4 regions of the Halobacillus sp. ABR2_026 genome follow, and region 2 is predicted to be linked to each of the others. Evidence: riboswitches for the same ligand, from Rfam matches in the RefSeq annotation. Region 2 holds a riboswitch; each other region holds the start of a gene.
What was found. Region 2 has a riboswitch for S-adenosylmethionine ahead of metK (methionine adenosyltransferase). Riboswitches for the same ligand answer to the same signal wherever they lie in the genome.
Positions count from the first base shown of each region.

Region 1: linked by a shared signal. The riboswitch ahead of ACXADE_RS01120 (methionine biosynthesis PLP-dependent protein) and the one ahead of metK (methionine adenosyltransferase) in region 2 are both predicted to bind S-adenosylmethionine.
Region 3: linked by a shared signal. The riboswitch ahead of msrA (peptide-methionine (S)-S-oxide reductase MsrA) and the one ahead of metK (methionine adenosyltransferase) in region 2 are both predicted to bind S-adenosylmethionine.
Region 4: linked by a shared signal. The riboswitch ahead of ACXADE_RS12290 (homocysteine S-methyltransferase family protein) and the one ahead of metK (methionine adenosyltransferase) in region 2 are both predicted to bind S-adenosylmethionine.

Region 1 covers NZ_JBSWTM010000001.1:195,317-198,433, forward strand. Annotated here, with positions in the region: gene metC (cystathionine beta-lyase) at 1-835, opposite strand, end outside; gene ACXADE_RS01120 (methionine biosynthesis PLP-dependent protein) at 832-1,950, opposite strand; SAM riboswitch class I at 2,034-2,144, opposite strand; gene ACXADE_RS01125 (hypothetical protein) at 2,268-2,657, opposite strand; gene ACXADE_RS01130 (hypothetical protein) at 2,712-3,044, opposite strand.
Region 2 covers NZ_JBSWTM010000001.1:2,861,918-2,865,034, reverse strand. Annotated here, with positions in the region: gene pckA (phosphoenolpyruvate carboxykinase (ATP)) at 1-1,026, opposite strand, end outside; SAM riboswitch class I at 1,475-1,585, shown strand; gene metK (methionine adenosyltransferase) at 1,842-3,038, shown strand; gene ACXADE_RS14825 (gamma carbonic anhydrase) at 3,102-3,117, opposite strand, start outside.
Region 3 covers NZ_JBSWTM010000001.1:763,162-766,278, forward strand. Annotated here, with positions in the region: gene ACXADE_RS03845 (AIM24 family protein) at 194-886, shown strand; SAM riboswitch class I at 1,049-1,170, shown strand; gene msrA (peptide-methionine (S)-S-oxide reductase MsrA) at 1,291-1,764, shown strand; gene ACXADE_RS03855 (ion channel) at 1,838-2,242, opposite strand; gene eutH (ethanolamine utilization protein EutH) at 2,372-3,117, shown strand, end outside.
Region 4 covers NZ_JBSWTM010000001.1:2,360,092-2,363,208, reverse strand. Annotated here, with positions in the region: gene ACXADE_RS12295 (hypothetical protein) at 1-149, shown strand, start outside; gene ACXADE_RS12290 (homocysteine S-methyltransferase family protein) at 220-1,269, opposite strand; SAM riboswitch class I at 1,427-1,530, opposite strand; gene ACXADE_RS12285 (Gfo/Idh/MocA family protein) at 1,777-2,763, shown strand; gene ACXADE_RS12280 (Bcr/CflA family efflux MFS transporter) at 2,920-3,117, shown strand, end outside.

The sequences.
Region 1 (3,117 bases), 2.7 Mb from region 2:
CAGGGTAGTAGACGTGTTCCACAAGCGGGTGTTCTTTTAATTTCTCTGCGATTTTGTAAGCTGAAGCTTGAGACTGTGTCATTCGGCAATGCAGGGTTTTCAAGCCGCGAAGCACGAGCCAGCAATCGTGTGCGCCAAGAATGGATCCGAATGAATTTTGCAAAAAGCTTAAACGCCCGGCGATCTCCTTATCTTTCGTAGCGGCCAGACCTGCGACGACATCACTGTGTCCGGCAATGAATTTCGTTGCACTATGAAGGACGAGGTCTGCCCCATTATCAAGGGGACGCTGAAGAGTGGGGGTCATGAACGTATTGTCGACAAAGGTCCAGCATTGGTTTGCTTTTGCCAGTTTTGTGACCGCCTGAATATCTGTAATTTCCAGGGTTGGATTGGACGGTGTTTCTATATAAATGAGTTTGGTATTCGACTGAATAGCGGTCGCCACAGCATGGAGGTCTGTCATATCGACGAACGTGTGGTCAATGCCAAACCGGGTAAGGACATCGTTGATCATCCGGAACGTCCCCCCATAAACATCTTGCGTAATGACGACGTGATCACCTTTGGAAAGAAGCATGAATGCGGTTGAAATGGCAGCCATTCCTGAAGCAAAAGCAAATCCGTCTGTTCCATTTTCAAGTCCGGCAATCGTGTCCTCTAAAGCTTTACGCGTCGGGTTACCAGAACGGCTGTAATCGTAAGTGCCCGGGTGGTCGAAATCCTGCTGGTGAAAGGTGGATGCCTGTTGAATAGGGACGCTGACAGCACCGGAATGGGGATCGAACTTATAATCATTGTGAAGCAGTCTCGTCTGCAAAGAATGGTCAGTCATAGTACAGATTCCTCCTTTGATAACTGGTTGAGGGTGAAATCCAAATCTTCAAGCAGGTCATCGATATGTTCGACTCCGACAGAGAAACGGAGCAGACGGTTGCAAACCCCGTAACGCGTGCGGTTTTCCTCAGGAATATCCGCATGGGTCTGGGTGGCGGGGTAAGTGATGAAACTTTCCACACCTCCGAGGCTCTCGGCGAAGCTAATGACATTCAACTTCCGTAGAAAAGGATCGACCCACGCTTCAGATTGCAATCGGAAAGACACCATACCTCCTTTGCCGGGATAAAAAGTGTCCGTGATGTGCGGATGATTTTCCAAATAGGACACGACAGCTTTTGCATTCGATTCGTGCTGGCGCATCCTTAGCGGAAGGGTCTTCATCCCGCGCATGACCAGCCAAGAATCAAAAGGAGAGAGCACAGCCCCGGTTGTGTTTTGATGAAAAGCAAGTTGTTTACTGATCGTTCTCCCTTTGCTCACCAGAAGACCGGCCAATACATCATTATGACCCGCCAAGTATTTCGTAGCACTGTGGATGACGATATCTGCTCCGTCCAAAATCGGCTGCTGAAGAACAGGTGTATAGAGCGTATTATCTACAAGAAGCAGGAGGTCGTGCGCTTTGGCGATGGCTGAGATTTCCTTGAGATCAGCCGTATGCATCAGTGGGTTGGTCGGTGTTTCGACGTATATCGCTTTCGTGTTTTCGTTCAAGTAGGAGGGAATCGATTCAAGGTTGCTGCTGTCCCAATAATGGAAACGAATCTCAAAGCGCTCCTCCATATGTTCAAATAAGCGGTAGGATCCTCCGTATAAATCTTCAGAAACGATGATTTCATCGCCTCTGTTGAAAAGAGACAATGCGGTTTGTACAGCTGCCATTCCGGAGCTGAAAGCGAACCCGGCTTCTCCGCCTTCAATGTCAGCGATCGAATTTTCAAGAATCTGCCGCGTCGGGTTACCGGTTCGCGCATAATCAAATCCGGTCGATTCCCCAAGTCCCGGATGCCGGTAGGGAGTGGAGAAATAGACGGGCGGGTTGATGGCTCCCGTCGGTTCATCCCGTTGGTTTCCAGTCTGAACGAATTTCGTCTCTGTGTGCGGACACATAACAACACATCCTTTATAGAAATAATCAGGGAAATAAAAAAAAGCCTTCTCTAAGAAGAAGACTTTTGTAGGCACGGTCCTTCTCCTTATCTTTCAAGTTGATGAAACAACTTGCTGGATTTAGCACCTTTCTGGTCGAACCAGTGGTTGCTGAGGCTTCGCAGGGCCAGTCCCTCTGCCTCTCTTGATAAGAAATTCAGTTGTATTTTTTTCTAATTGCTGATTACTCTACACTACTCAGAAAGTTTTGACAATATGATAACGAGAATTTTTCAAATACGTTCGGGGTAGAAGAGGGAGCCCTTCATGAAACAGGATTATAACACAGGGTTTTGAACTCCTGCCTCAATATAAGAACGGACGAGCTCCCAGTTTCCTTCACGTTTTTCAAAGGTATCGAAAAACAGGTTGGAGGTCGGCAAAAGTTCCCCATTCAGACGGACGGATACCCAAAAAGCAGCAAGGTAGCTCTTGTCACTGATTCTGGTAACCGAATGGTCGGTGTAGATCCAGGCCATTTCCTGGTCTTCAAAATGGTCAAAAGCTTGCTTCCATCCTTCAATGGATGCATCGTAAGAATAATCGACAGATTCTCCCTGGCGGATCTCACGGGCAATGAGATCCTTGGAAGTCACGGTCATCAAGTGATTCAAGTCATGCTGACAGGCTTTTTGTTTGTACTTTTCATAAAACGTATGAAAATCCATAACTATTCCTCCTCTGAAGAAATAGTTCAACAGTCGAGCTTGGAATCCTGTAAATTAATGACAAATGCCTAAGTTGTAGAGGATGGTTTTGATTTGCAGCGCAAGGATACCTATCCAGATCACGTGGTTGATCGTGACGATGCTGTATCCTAATGGTTTATTTTGGATCTGTGCTCGTTTTCTATAAAGAATTGCGGTTAAAGGGATGGTTACGAACGTAAAAATAGCGGTCAACCCAAGCAGGCCTTTATAGTCATGTATCCAGATGAAGTCATTGAAGATCGGGATGATAATCGTAGAAGTATATAGGACAGAAAGGAAGTAAACGCCTATGAACCACGAGGCGGTCATGAACAGAAGGTTAATAAGAAGTGGGTATGTTTTCACTAAAGCACTCCTCGTTCGATTAATCCGAGTTTAACACTCGGGTTAATGTTATCCTACGTTCATGGGAGAAGAT
Region 2 (3,117 bases):
AATCGCGTTCGGATGACCTGCGATACTTGGCTGCACGGTGTTGCTGATGTGCTCCAAAGGATAGGCGGCGCGTGTGTTTTCCGTAAGACTCGTATCATGATAATCAGGCCGGTGAGACTGTGGATCGAGCACAACGTTCTCCAATACTGAACCGAAATGAATGGCATCAAAAATTTGCGGTTCTTTTTCTTGAGAAAGGTTGATGCACTTGGCATAACAGCCGCCTTCTATGTTGAAGACGCCATAGTTGGACCAGGCATGCTCATCGTCACCAATCAACCGGCGCTGTTGATCCGCCGATAAAGTTGTCTTCCCGGTTCCTGACAGACCGAAAAATAGAGCGACATCTCCTTCTTTACCTACGTTCGCTGAGCAATGCATTGGTAAAACGTTCTTCTCTGGGAGAATATAGTTCATGACAGAGAAGATGGATTTCTTAATTTCGCCGGCATATTCTGTTCCGCCGATTAGAACGATTCGGTGCTTGAATGAGATCATGATAAACGCTTCTGAGTTTGTTCCATCGACCTGTGGGTCAGCTTTGAAAGTAGGAGCTGATACGACGGTGAACTCTGCTTCATGATCTTCCAGCTCTTCTTCATCGGGCTTAATGAACATTTGCTGAGCGAACAAATTGTGCCATGCGAATTCTGTAAGTACTTGTAAAGGAAGGCGGTATCGTTCATCAGCGCCTGCAAATCCTTTAAAAACGAAGAGTTCTTCCCGATCTTTCAAATAATCTAGTACTTTATGATAAAGTTTTACGAATGTTTGATCGTCAATAGGCTGATTTACAGCGCCCCATTGAACTTTGTCTTTAGTCACATCATCTTTGACGATGAATTTATCTTTTGGAGATCTGCCTGTATAAGTACCTGTTGTTGCTTGGATGGCCCCTTTTTCAGTAAGAGTGCCTTCGTTACGAGATAAGATTCTTTCCACCAAGTGTGGCACTGATAACTGATGGTTCACATGTTCTTGGGCAAGTAAAAGATTCAGTTCAGACATTTGATTAATGGTACTCATATGCGTCGACCCGCCTTTGCAATTAATTATGATCAACCTAATGTGAGATTAGTATAACACATTAAATATATTAGTCCATACTATATGTGAAAAAGCTTACATTTTGTTTATTCAGAAAAATTAAACCATAAAATAGCTGGTTCATTCAACAACCTAGGGGAATTTTAGGACCACAAGAGAAAAAATGTGCTAGTTCTGTCAAAGAATCATTCGTACTTATTTATAAGGGTGAGTTTTACGAATCGTGTTGGTTAACATTCAGCGGGGCTTCTGGAGTGAGTGGTCATTGGAACACTTATACAAGGAAGATTGCCGGTGGCCCGTTAAAGAAAAGTGTTCTAATAATATATGTGCATTTACTTAAAACGTTTACCGGCCTTGTATCCACCGGATGGAATTCAATTGACATTAATTTAGGATTTCGTTACGATAACGAGGAACGGATACTCTCTTATCCAGAGTTGGTGGAGGGACAGGCCCTTTGAAACCCGGCAACCGTCATAAACATGACACGGTGCTAACCTGAAGCAAGGAGTACATGCTCCTTGGACGATAAGAGCGAAAGGAAGCAGCCCCTTTCCTCGATAAGGAAAGGTTTTTTCTTTTTTATAGGCTTTTCTTTAAATGTGAAATCAGATCAGCCTTTAATGAAGAAATGTTTACAGGAAAACCTGTACATGTATTCCTATGATAATGCTCCATTGTTTGTAAAAGAGGCAGCATGCACATATATGAAACTTATAAAAGTTTCTGCACATACTGGTAAAGAGTTCCGTCTAATACTTTGTACTTACAGAAGGAGGAGTTTTTAAGAGATGCCTGCAAACCGCCGGTTATTCACATCAGAATCAGTTACAGAAGGGCACCCGGATAAAATTTGCGACCAGATTTCTGATGCGATATTAGATGAAATATTAAAAAACGACCCCAATGCGAGGGTTGCATGTGAGACAACAGTGACAACGGGACTTGTACTCGTTTCCGGTGAGATTAGTACAAATACTTATGTAGATATTCCTGCCATCGTTCGCCAAACAATTAAAGATATTGGATATACCCGGGCGAAATTTGGATTTGACGCCGACACTTGTGCTGTATTAACGGCTATTGATGAACAATCGCCGGATATAGCAGGCGGCGTGGATGTTGCTCTTGAATCCCGCGAAGGGAAAATGAGTGATGATGAAATAGAAGCGATTGGAGCTGGAGATCAGGGGTTGATGTTCGGATTCGCCAACAATGAAACCAAAGAGTTGATGCCTCTGCCAATCTCCTTAGCTCATAAGTTATCAAAACGTTTATCAGATGTCAGAAACGACGGCACCTTGGATTATCTTCGGCCGGATGGAAAGACTCAGGTGACAGTGGAATATGATGAAAACGACAAGCCTGTCCGTGTAGATACTATCGTTATATCCACTCAACATGCTGAAGAAGTCACACTTCAACAGATTCAGGAAGACTTGAAAAAGCATGTGATCCAACCGATCGTTCCCGAAGGTTATATCGATGAAAAGACGAAATACTTTATCAATCCTACAGGGCGATTTGTTATTGGCGGTCCACAAGGGGATGCGGGTCTTACTGGTAGAAAAATCATAGTCGATACCTACGGTGGATATGCTCGTCACGGAGGCGGCGCATTCAGCGGTAAGGATGCTACGAAAGTGGATCGCTCGGCTGCTTATGCAGCACGTTACGTCGCTAAAAATATCGTAGCTGCAGGGCTGGCGGATTCTGTAGAAGTTCAGCTTGCTTATGCTATCGGTGTGGCTCAACCTGTTTCCATTGCTATCAATACGAATGGAACAGGTACGGTTTCAGAAGAGAAATTAGTAGAAGCTGTCCGTGAATTGTTTGACCTGCGTCCTGCAGGAATCATTAAAATGCTGGACCTGCGCCGTCCGATTTACCGTCAAACAGCTGCTTACGGGCACTTTGGACGGACAGACGTAGAATTCCCTTGGGAACTGACAGACAAAGCCGATGAGTTGAAAGCTCGTTGTAAATAAAAAAAACCGTTCCAACCAATCGGTAGGAACGGTTTTTTTTATGAATAGACACAGAGTGGATATCTATGAATTCTCCTGC
Region 3 (3,117 bases), 2.1 Mb from region 2:
ATTCTCCCTTTCAAGTGAAGTTACCTCGAGTTTATCACAACTACTATCAATGAATCTTTCCCGAGCCCTCCACATAATGAAACCTTTCCCCGACTCCATCGTATATACATTATGTGAAGAAGGGATTTATTGTATGACCAGGTCATACATATATTTCCATTATACGACTAGACAATTTGGAGGGGGCAAAGGTATGAGTGAATATTCCATTGAAGAGTTTATTCGGAAAACGAAGCAGGATGAATCGGAGAATGATTATTTTGAGTTGGAGACGCCGAGAATTCTGGAAGTGAATCTTCTTGATCAAGTCTGGGCCAAGGCGGGTGCGATGATATCCTATAATGGAAACATTAAGTTTGAGAGAGAAGGTATTCTTGAACATGGGGTTGGGAAATTGTTCAAAAAAGCGATGACAGGAGAAGGTAGTTCCTTAATGAAGGCGACAGGGAGGGGGCGTTTGTACCTTGCCGATCAGGGAAAGAAAATAACCATCTTTGACTTGGACAATGAGACGCTTACCGTTAATGGCAATGATCTGCTGGCCTTCGAACCGAGCATTGACTGGGATATTAAACTGATGAAAAAGGTAGCCGGTATGGTTTCCGGAGGGTTATTTAATGTGACGCTGAGCGGAAGCGGCCGGGTTGCAGTTACTTCCCATTATGAACCGCTGACGCTTTTGGTACGCCCGGGTGAACCGGTGATCACAGATCCACATGCTACGGTGGCATGGTCAGGTCACTTGGAGCCGAATTTCAAAACAGACATCAGCTTCAAGACGTTGATCGGACGGGGAAGCGGAGAGTCGATCCAAATGCAGTTCGAGGGGGATGGGTTCGTCATCGTCCAGCCTTTCGAAGAAGTATATACGACGGGCCAAAGCTGAAGCTGAATTTTTTACAGACAGGCATGTGCGTGTTATCCTTTGAATACAATAAATACAAGAGAGAACTTGAAGCCCATCGAAATTAATTTTTCAGTCTGTTATCCTTTACTTCTTTACACAAACGTAGTACTATGGGTACTAACAAAAATAAATAACGGAAACTTCTTATCCAGAGAGGCGGAGGGACTGGCCCTTTGATGCCCGGCAACCATCGAATCAATCCAAGGATTGACGAGAACGGTGCCAATTCCTGTAGAATGGATGACCATTCTAAGAGATGAGAGGATCGTGCGGATATTAGCGACCCCTTTTCTTACTGGATAAGAAAAGGGGTCTTTTTGTGGAACAACACGCCCGTCAAGGCTCTCGATAGAAGTTGCGTTAAGGGAAAGGAAAGATGTTATATGGCAACAGCTATTTTTGGTGCAGGATGTTTCTGGGGAGTAGAAGCATTCTTTGAAAAATTCGAAGGAGTTACTCAAACGAAAGTCGGTTATATCGGCGGCCATTTGGAGAATCCGACCTATGAACAAGTGAAAGCAGGGGAAAGCGGACATGCTGAGTCCGTTAAAGTGGAGTATGATCCAACGGTCATCACATATGCAGAACTTGTGAATATATTCTTTGAAGCTCACGATCCTACCTCCCGGAACAAGCAGGGAATTGATGTCGGGCATCAATACCGTTCTGTCATTTTTTATTCCGATGCAAGTCAACGCTACATTGCTGACGAAAAAATTAAGGAATGGGAAGAAAAAGGAATCTTTAAACGCCCAATCGTTACCGAAGTTGAACAGGCAACGACTTTTTACGAAGCAGAAGAACATCATCAGAAATATCTGCAAAAGCATGGCTCAGCGGCATGCTCCATCGGATAAAGCGAAAGGACCCTAGAAGGGTCCTTTTTTTATGGATGATAACCAAAGTTGGTCCTGAAGTTTCGTTGCTTTTTCATTCTTTATGATGCCGGGATCCATCCATTGCTTTAAGAAAGTACGCAGTTGGAAGAAGGATGCCGATCCCGGACTCAAGCAAGGCAAAGAAGCGTGTGATCCCGACGGGCAGCATATCTCCATAACCTACGCTTAATAATGTTTCACCACTAAAATAAACCAAATCCAAAAAGGAAGGGTCTACAGCATCTCGTGATGATAAACTGGTAACAAGGATGACTCCATTCGTGGAAAGTACGTAATAGATGATCGCAAATCCGATCAATACACCTGTAAGGACAAAGAATAATTGAAAGAAAAGGGCTGTGCTGAAATAGCTTTTCTTATAATGTTTGTTTGTGAAAAAATAAACCAGGTTGGCTGCGATGAAAATGATGGTCACGATGAATAAGGCTTGTACCATTTCGTTTCCTCCCTTCTCCTGAGATGAGTTAGCTGTCCGTTGCCGAGGAGAAACGGACGTTATGCAGAAACAACTACCCGAATGGCAAGTTATTATAAACATGGATGACATAAGGAAGGGGATGACTGTATGTGGATGAATGATGCGATTCTTATCATCATGTGTTTGTTCATGGTGCTTGGAGCGCTTGATTATTATGTCCTGAATCATAAGCTTTCTCTCGGATGGCGGTTTTATGAAGCCTTTATGATGATGGGTCCGCTCGCTCTGTCAATGGTCGGGATTATTTCTTTAGCCCCGGTGCTCTCACAATGGCTTGCCCCTGTCATCCGTCCCGTATTTTTATGGCTCGGGGCAGATCCTGCAATGTTTGCATCCATGATGCTGGCTATTGATATGGGGGCCTATCCGTTAGCAGAGTCTCTCGCTATAGAAAAGGAGGCAGCTACGTTTTCGTGGGCACTTCTCGGGACTATGATGGGGCCTACGCTCGTTTTCACCATTCCTGTAGCCTTGACGATTGTAAAAAAAGAAGACCGCCCATTCTTTTCCAAAGGAATCTTAGCTGGTCTGGTCACTGTTCCAATCGGATGCTTTATCGGAGGTGGACTGGCTGGTTATGAAGCAGGGTGGATGCTTCGTAACCTGACTCCTGCTCTTTTACTTTCTATAGGCATTGGTGCCGGATTATGGTTGTTTACAGATGTGACCATTCGTTTATTTTCTTATTTTGGAAAAACGATTGAAATAATAATCATCACAGGCCTTGTTCTTATCATTATTGAAACACTTACAGATATTGTTCTCCTCCAAGGTATGGCTCCGTTATCGGAAGGGATGATCATTGTAGGTAGAATTACGGTCACTTTAGCCGG
Region 4 (3,117 bases), 500 kb from region 2:
AATTGGTCAATTCTTTTCATGGGTTTGAACTTGATACGATTGAGTTACACGTGACAGGGGCCCTTGATGCTGGAGGAGCTACAAAGCTCTTTGTCGATTTTTCAGGCGAAGCCGGGATGAAATTCACGCTGAGGAGAAAGGATCTCTAGGAGGAGACCATTAGTAGAAGGACTGGATGGAAGAGAAACGCCTGCCCTCATATGGGACAGGCGTTATTCCTTATGCTTTTGTCTTATAGGAAGTTATGTGATCCTGAAGCGTATCGTCACTGCCGAATAGGAAGTGTTTCTCCATATCCGGTGAATAGGTGGAGTTAACGGCTTTACGTCCCACAGTTTCTGCCACTTCACGAAGCATCGCCGGAGAGGCTCCGCAGCAGAGTCCCAGGTAGTTTACGCCAATCTGATGGGCTTTTTTGGCCCATTCCGCAAGCTCATAGCGATTCGTGTAAAGCGGATCCAATGATGTTGGGAATGTTGTCTCTGTTGGTAATGTACAGGCGCAGCCACCGTCGGGCAGGTTGAAGAAAGTAGGGTGTTCTTCTGTTGTACGGTAAGGTATGGGAAGAGCGCCTACATAACCATTTACCGAATTCCGTATTTTTTCAACATACGGTTGCATCGTCGCCGGTCCACGGAAACAGTTCATCCCCACGACAAGAGCACCTTTTTCTTCTAATAACCGACAGGCTTCTTCTACTTCATACCCGTCCCGCAAAATGTTTTCGCCCATCAAACCGAAAGTGATGACAGCTGGAAGGTCTTGTTTTTTGATTTCTTCAAGAGCGATTAAAGCTTCTTCATAATAGTAGAAGGTCTCGCCGTTCACAAAGTCTACGCCCTCTTCCTTGCACCAGCCAATCATTTCGGCGAACATGCTTCTTGTTTTTTCGACCGCTTCAGGGTCATCAGGGTTGAATAAGTTTGTGTTGGAAATGTTTCCAGCTACGAGTGCTTCTTCCTCAGGGTGTTCCCTTGCAACTTCCTTGGCTAAGCGGATGGCCTGACGATTGAGCGGTTCTAACAAATCTTCTTTGCCTATGATCCTCATTTTTTCACGGTGGCCATTATATGTGAAGGCTAAGACGATATCAGAGCCTGCGAGCATATAATCCCTGTACGTCTGTTTCAATGCCTGGGGGTTATCTAGCGCTACTTCAGGCACGAATGAGCCGGCCTGCAAATATCCCCGACGTTCTAATTCAAATAAGTAACCTTCTCCACAGATGACAGGTCCATCCTGCAGCCTTTGTTCCAGTGATCGTTTCATTTTAACAACATCCTTTCCACTTATTAATATTTATTAGAAAGCTAATGTCCAACTAGGAGGACAAGCTGACTTCTTCAAGTAGCTTTGCGATTGTGAACATTTCCAGAAAAAATAAAGGACCTCCTTGAATAAGGGGTCCTTTAGTGAATAAAGCATCTCCTTATCTTCAAGGTAAAAAACTACCTTCTGGATTTAGCACCATGCCGATGGCTGGTTGCTGAGGTATCTACGGGCCAGTCCCTACACCTCTCTGGATAAGTTCTACTATTATTTATTTGTAAATGATTCCTTTACGGATGCTTTCTTCCGTGTCGAAGAAGAATGAATGATCAAAATTGGAAGTTCATCTTTTCGCTTGCGTATTACAATACAGGAAATCATATAAGGAATCAATAGAATTTTCAAAAAATATTTTCGTTTGTTACGGTAGGGGGAACTAGTATGTATAAGTGGTATCCTAAATTAATCATGGATGGAATATCAAGAAAAATGCGGGGAGGAATACAGATGAAAACCATCAGATGGGGAATTATTGGGTGCGGGGATGTAACAGAAGTTAAAAGCGGACCTGCTTTCCAAAAAATCAGGCAAAGCTCTCTTCAAGCTGTAATGAGGCGGAATGGGGAAAAAGCGAAAGATTATGCCGAACGTCATGGAGTACCTGCATGGTATGACAAGGCAGAGGATTTAATTTGCGATGAAAAGGTTGACGCTGTGTATATTGCTACACCACCTTCGTCACATAAAGAATATGTCATCATGGCCGCTAAAGCAGGGAAGCCTGTCTATGTTGAAAAACCTATGGCTTCGAGCCTCGAGGAATGTGAAGAAATGGTACGTATATGTGAGGAAAGTGATGTCCCATTATTTACAGCTTATTATCGGAGATCTCTTCCGAAGTTCTTAAAGGTGAAAGATTTGCTTGGAACAGGGGCGATTGGAAAGGTACGGTTTGCCTCTATCCAGCAGACGCAGCAGATCATATCAAAGGATGAGCATGGGAATTGGCCGTGGCGGGTGATGCCGGAAAAAAGTGGGGCAGGGTTGTTTTATGATGTCGGGTCTCATACGTTAGATCTGTTCGACTATTTACTGGGTTCGTTGGGTGATGTCCGAGGGTTCGGGGTTAATCTTGCTGATTGTTATCCAGCAGAGGACACGGTTAGCGGGGTTTGGAGGTTTGAGAGTGGTGCTGTGGGGACGGGAGTGTGGAATTTTTCTTCTTATAAAAATGAGGACGATAATCGGATTGTTGGAACCAGAGGAGAAATACAATTCTCCACGTTCGATGATAAACCGGTCGTCCTTATCAACGATTCAGGGGAAGAATCATATTATTTCGAGCGGCCCAAACACATCCAACAAGCCCATATTCAAACGATTGTGGATGAGCTGCTAGGGAGAGGTACCAGTCCAAGTACTGGTAAATCCGCTCTTCGGACCAACAGGGTAATGGGGGAGCTTGTCAAAGAGTACTATCAAGATTTTGGGTGATACTCCAGCCGTTCCGTTCAGGAACGGTTTTCCTGTGCATATGGATAGACTTACGGAGAAAATGAAGATAAAATCAAAGTTTAACAGTTTCGAAAACTTGGGGACTATATTCAAGGGATTGTAAATTGAAGATTGAATAGAAGAAGGTGTTTATTTATGTTACATAATCCAACAGGGAAAGAGAGAATAGGTCTTGCTTTCCTTCTCGGTATGCTCGGGATTCTGGGGCCATTAAATATCGATATGTACCTGCCCAGTTTTCCGGGGATCGCATCTGACCTAGAGACGAACGCATCACTCGTCCAGCTTAGTTTAACGACCTGTCTCATCGGTCTTGCCGTCGGACAGATTGTC